Sphaerisporangium krabiense: one gene and its partner. The protein of the gene in region 2 interacts with the protein of the main gene of each other region in a pairwise test. Links are inferred from orthologs where the notes say so. Each region holds a gene or a part of one and is shown on either strand. Other genes may lie near its edges.

Region 1 (2,776 bases), 5.5 Mb from region 2 along the record:
GCGGGACTCAAGGTCGCCGAGCAGGTCGGACAGCGTCGCACCGGCGCCGGTGACGGACTTCTCGCCGCCGGTGTAGGTGCGGAGGATGGTCGGAATGCGAACCTCGATGGCCATCGCGGGTCATTCTCCTTGGTTCAGTGGTCGTGACGGGGCGCTCCAACGGGTGCGAACACGCGCTGGCGGGGCGGGATTCCTGAGTTCGGGACGCTATCGGGAGACGATCAGGAACAGTCGTAGACCACGGCACAGGGAGTGTGGCCGAAAAGGTGCGTCCGCACGGGCGACGAATGCCCGGGGCGCACCCCGGCGCTCCCGAAATCCGGGTCAATCGTCAGCATGTTCCCAACTCTACAGCGTCCGGTGATCCGGGCGATGGCAGCCCGTGACCATCGCGGACGCCTCCCCGGACATCAGGACGGAACGATCGTGACCTCTTCTTCGGTCACCACTCCGTCCAGGATCCGATAGGACCGGAACTGCGCCTCGCCGGCGTCCGCGGTGGACACGAGCACGTAGTGGGCGTTCGGCTCCGAGGCGTAGGAGACGTCCGTGCGCGAGGGGTAGGCCTCGGTCGCGGTGTGGGAGTGGTAGACGACCACGGGCTCCTCGTCGCGGTCGTCCATCTCACGCCAGACGCGGAACTGCTCCATGGAGTCGAAACGGTAGAAGGTGGGCGAGCGCTCGGCGTTCTCCATGGGGATGAAACGCTCCGGGCGGTCGGAGCCGACCGGCCCGGCGATCACTCCGCACGCCTCGTCCGGATGATCGGCCCGCGCGTGGGCGATGATCTTGTCGACCAGCTCCCGTGAGATCGTCAGCATGTCTGGAAGTTACCAAAGCGCCCGGACCAGTGTGTCCTGCAGGTAGGTCAGCCAGTCGTAGGTGACGTACGCCGGGTACCGCGGGTCGTCCTCGGCCATGTCGGCCAGTTCCTCGTGGATCTCCTCGGTGACCTCCAGGCGCACGCCGAGCGCGAGCCGGACGTCGTTCAGCGCGCGCAGCCACGCCTGCCCCTGCTCCTGGGTGAGACGGACCTCACCCTGCTCGGCGGTCTCCAGCAGGGTCTCGGCGTCGGCGCGCTTGCCCTCGCGCAGCGTGGCCTCGGTGTAGCGGCGGAACTCGGCCGCGGCCTTCTCGTCGTCGGCGTACGCCGAGGGGAACAGCCGGGCGAGCACGGGGTCGGAGGGCTCCTCGGCCGCGCCGATGCCGAGCGCGCGCTCCAGCGGATCCTGGCCGGTCGCGCCCGGCTCCACCAGCCCGAGGACCTGCGACACCAGCGAGCGCAGGATCGAGGCCTCCCCCGCGTCCAGCGCGATCGTCACGCCGCCGTCCCGCCCGGCGGTGAAGCCCACGCTCACGCCGAGTCCCGCTGGACGGTGGCCCACAGGCCGTAGGAGTGCAGGATCTGCACGTCGCGTTCCATCTCCTCACGGGTGCCGCTGGCCACGACCGCCCTTCCCTTGTGATGCACGTCGAGCATGAGCTTCTCGGCCTTCTCGCGGGGATAGCCGAAGACGGTCTGGAAGACGTAGGTCACGTAGGACATCAGGTTGACCGGGTCGTTCCAGACGATCGTCAGCCAGGGGAGATCGGGCCGGACGTCCATCGACGGACGTTCGACCTCAGCCGGCGCGGTACTACCCACACTCCCATCCTGCCCTAACCCGGTCGTAGTCTTCGACTTGTGAAGATGGGCATGAGCAGCGCGTTGCTTACCGATCACTATGAGCTGACGATGGTGCAGGCGGCGCTCGCCGGCGGCACGGCCCATCGGCGCTCGGTCTTCGAGGTCTTCGCCCGCCATCTGCCCGGGGGGCGCAGGTACGGCGTCGTGGCCGGCACCGGCCGCCTGCTCGACCTCCTGGCCGACTACCGCTTCGGCGACGCCGAACTCGCCTACCTGCGCGAGAACGGGGTCGTGGACGACCGGACGCTGGACTTCCTCGCCTCCTACCGGTTCTCCGGCGACATCCGCGGCTACCCGGAGGGCGAGTGCTACTTCCCCGGCTCGCCGATCATGGTCGTGGAGTCCACGTTCGCCGAGGCCGTGCTGCTGGAGACGCTGATCCTCTCGGTGCTCAACCACGACTCGGCGGTCGCCTCCGCGGCCTCGCGCATGGCGCACGCGGCGGGCGGGCGGCCGCTCATCGAGATGGGCTCGCGGCGCACCCACGAGGTCGCGGCCGTCTCGGCGGCCAGGGCCGCCCACATCGCCGGTTTCTCCTCCACCTCCAACCTGATGGCCGGGCGCCTGTACGGGGTGCCGACCGCCGGCACCGCCGCGCACGCCTTCACCCTGCTGCACGACTCCGAGTACGACGCCTTCCAGGCGCAGATCGACTCCCTCGGCCCCGAGACCACGCTCCTGGTCGACACCTACGATGTCGCCAAGGCGGTGCGCACGGCGGTGGAGCTGGCCGGGCCCCGGCTCGGGGCGGTCCGCATCGACTCCGGCGACCTGGCCGTGGCCGCGCAGGAGGTGCGGCAGATGCTGGACGCGCTCGGCGCCACCACCACCCGCATCGTCGTCACCAGCGACCTGGACGAGTACGCCATCGCCGCGCTCGCCGCCGCGCCCGTCGACGGGTACGGCGTCGGCACCTCGGTCGTCACCGGTTCCGGAGTGCCGACCGCCGCCATGGTCTACAAGCTCGTCGCCCGCGAGGACGCCGAGGGGGTGCTCCGTCCTGTGGCCAAGAAGTCGGTCGGCAAGCCGAGCAAGGGCGGCAGGAAGGAGGCCTTCCGCGCGCTGCGGGACGGCGTCGCGACCGCCGAG
Region 2 (2,901 bases):
GCGCGGACGGGGTTCCTGCACCTGGTGCAGACGGACATGCGGCGGGTGCTCGGCATGGTCGCGACCGAGGAGCGTCCCCTGGTGGTGTTCGTGGACGACCTGGACCGGTGCTCGCCCGGCACGGTGGCGCAGGTGATCGAGGCGATCAACCTGTTCCTCGCCGGGGAGTTCCCGAACTGCGTGTTCGTGCTGGCGATGGAGCCGGAGGTGGTGGCGGCGCACGTGGAGGCCGCCTACCGCGATCTGGCGGGCGGCCTGCCGCCGGTCGCCCCGGGCGGCGCGGAGCGGTCCGGGCTCGGCTGGCGGTTCCTGGAGAAGATCGTCCAGCTTCCGCTGAGCGTGCCGCTCATGGACGACGACGACCGCGTGCCCGCCTACCTGCGTTCCCTGCTCGACGTCCCCGCCGTTCCCCCGCTCGCCCGCCCCGGGGACGGCCCGGCCGCGCCGGCCGAGCGGGCCGATCCCGAGCTGGTCGACCGCATGGAGGCCGCCATCAGGGCCCTGCGTCCCACCGCGGAGGACCTGGACGCCGTCGCGCGCCGCGTGCAGGACACCATCGGCGGGCGTCCGGTGTCCCCGCCGCGGGCCGGCTTGTTCTCGCGCCGCGCCCGGATCGTGTTCGCGCCACGCCCCGCCTCCGCGCGGCGGGTCGCCTCCGCGGGCGATGCCCTCGCCGCGCGGGTGAACGGGCGCCTCCCGCCGTCGCGGGCCGCCGCCTCCCCCGCCTTCCCCGCGGTCTCCGGCGACGCGATCGGCGGGCTGGGCCCGGCGGCGCGGCTGGCGGCCGACCGGGTCTACGACGACATCTACAGCGACGAGAACGCCTGCGCGGCGATCGAGCGGGTGCTGCCCGCGCTCACGCTGACCAACCCGCGTGAGCTCAAGCGGTACGTCAACGTGTTCCGATTCTACTCGTTCGTCACCTACCGGCGCGCGCTGGCGGGCGGGCCGCGGGCGACGGACGACGAGGTGGCCAAGCTGGCCGTGCTGGCGGTGCGCTGGCCGCACCTGCTGACCCTGCTCGCCTCCGAGCCTCCCCCGCGCCCCTCGCCGGAGCCCCGGCGGGCGCCCGGACGTGGCCGCACCGTGCTGGAGCGGCTCGAACGGGCGGCGTCCGGCCGGGGGCACCGGGAGTGGGCCCGCGCCCTCGGCGAGGCGGGGCTGGCCGGAGACGCCGGTGCGGGCACGGCGCGCTGGGACGCGCTGCGCGCCCTGCTGTCCGCTCCGCCCTCGGTCTCCGGTCTCGCGCGCGACGTGCTGTGACCGTCAGCGCTGCGCCTGGACCATCCAGTGGTGCTTCTCCAGTTCCTCGGTCACCGCGATGAGCAGGTCCTGGGTGACGAGGTCGGCGTCGTCGGTCGCCTCGATCCGCTCGCGCATCCGGGCGATCATCGAGCCGAGTATCTCGGTGAACACCTCGATGACCTTGGCGTCCTCGACGTAGCCGTAGCCGAGCTGCTGCACCCGCGTGTCGCGGGCGATCGTGGCGGCCCGCCCGTCGGGGTTGACGCCGAGGGCCACCGCCCGCTCCGCCGCGGAGTCGGCGCTGGATCGGGCCAGCGCGACGATGTCGTCGAGCTGGAGGTGCAGCGAGCGGAAGTTCCGCCCGACGAGGTTCCAGTGGGCCTGCTTGCCCACGAGCGAGAGGTCGAGGAGATCGATGAGCGCGCCCTGCAGCGCCTCACCGACGATCTTCTGCTTGTCGGCCGGCAGCGGGCTGGTGATGTGGGCCATGAAGATTCTCCCCCTCAAGAGTCATTTGTGGCCTCTTACGTATTTCGCCCTAACCGGTCTGCGGCATCCTAAACGTTGACACTGTAATGATTGCAGTGTCACTATGAGGGTATGAGCGACACCTGGACCATCGGCGAGCTGGCGGAGCGGGCGGCGGACCTGCTCGGCCCCGCGGCGCGCCGCCCCAATGGCCGGGTCCGCGACGTCCCCAACGAGCGGCTGATCCGGTGGTACACGACCATCGGCCTGCTGGACCCGCCGCTCACCCGCCGGGGCCGGGTCGCCCTGTACGGCAGGCGGCACCTGCTCCAGCTCCTCGCCGTCAAACGCCGCCAGGCCGAGGGCCGGTCCATCGCCGAGATCCAGGCCGAGCTGGCCGGCGCGACCGACGCGACGTTGGAGGCGATCGCCCGCCCGTCCGCCCCCATGGCCGTGGACGTGCCCCACCCCGCGCCGGAGGGTCCCCAGGATCCCCCGGCACCCGACGACCACGTCCCCGTTTCGCCGCCCCCGGCACGAGCCCGGTTCTGGGCCGAGCGCCCGGCCGCCCCGCCGCCCGCGCCCGCCGCGAACGTCCACGCCCCGCACGCCGACGGCGCCGGCGAGGTCCCGGACGGCGCCGCGGAGTGGCTGGTGCACGGGGTGCGGCTCGCGCCCGGGGTCACGCTGCTGCTCGACGGCCCCGCTCCCCACCCCGCCGAGGTCGCCGCGCTGCGCGAGGCCGCGCGTCCCCTCCTGGCGGTGCTCGCCGCACGCCGCCGGGCCCCGGCCCCCGGCGACATCACCGCCGGCGCGGAGGCCGGCACGGAGACCGCCCACCCCGGCCCCGTCCGTCCCGGGCCCGGCCCGTCCGAAGGGATGCACGCATGACTGTTCCGATCACCCCGCTGAAGCCCGGTGAGTACGCGCCGCTGCCCGACGCGGGGCTCGGCGCGCTGCGGACCGGCAAGGGCAACCTCCCGTTGGAGAGCGTCGGCGTCGAGGCCCTGATCACCGGCCTGACCTCGGGCGTCGAGGTGGCCCAGGGGTTCCGCAACCCGCACGAGGTGCCCTTGGAGGCGACCTACATCTTCCCGCTGCCCGACCGCGCCGCGGTGACGTCCTTCCGCATGGAGGCCGCCGACCGCGTCGTCGAGGGGGTGCTGAAGGAGCGCGGCCAGGCCCGGC

The links.
Region 1: the proteins of BJ981_RS24495 (region 2) and clpS interact in binary tests that used the Escherichia coli proteins (3 or more experiments, as listed by UniProt). The link is inferred for Sphaerisporangium krabiense from one-to-one orthologs.

What each region holds. Positions count from the first base shown.
Region 1 is NZ_JACHBR010000001.1:88,741-91,516, forward strand. It holds clpS (ATP-dependent Clp protease adapter ClpS), read right to left. Parts: upstream 1,646-2,776; coding sequence 1,355-1,645; downstream 1-1,354. Other genes in the region: BJ981_RS00405 (MoaD/ThiS family protein), read right to left, coding at 1-114; BJ981_RS00410 (M67 family metallopeptidase), read right to left, coding at 411-821; BJ981_RS00415 (DUF2017 domain-containing protein), read right to left, coding at 831-1,358; BJ981_RS00425 (nicotinate phosphoribosyltransferase), read left to right, coding at 1,691-2,776. UniProt on the Escherichia coli protein: Involved in the modulation of the specificity of the ClpAP-mediated ATP-dependent protein degradation.
Region 2 is NZ_JACHBR010000001.1:5,587,348-5,590,248, reverse strand. It holds BJ981_RS24495 (Dps family protein), read right to left. Parts: upstream 1,735-2,901; coding sequence 1,267-1,734; downstream 1-1,266. Other genes in the region: BJ981_RS24485 (VIT domain-containing protein), read left to right, coding at 2,601-2,901; BJ981_RS24490 (MerR family transcriptional regulator), read left to right, coding at 1,846-2,604; BJ981_RS24500 (KAP family P-loop NTPase fold protein), read left to right, coding at 1-1,263.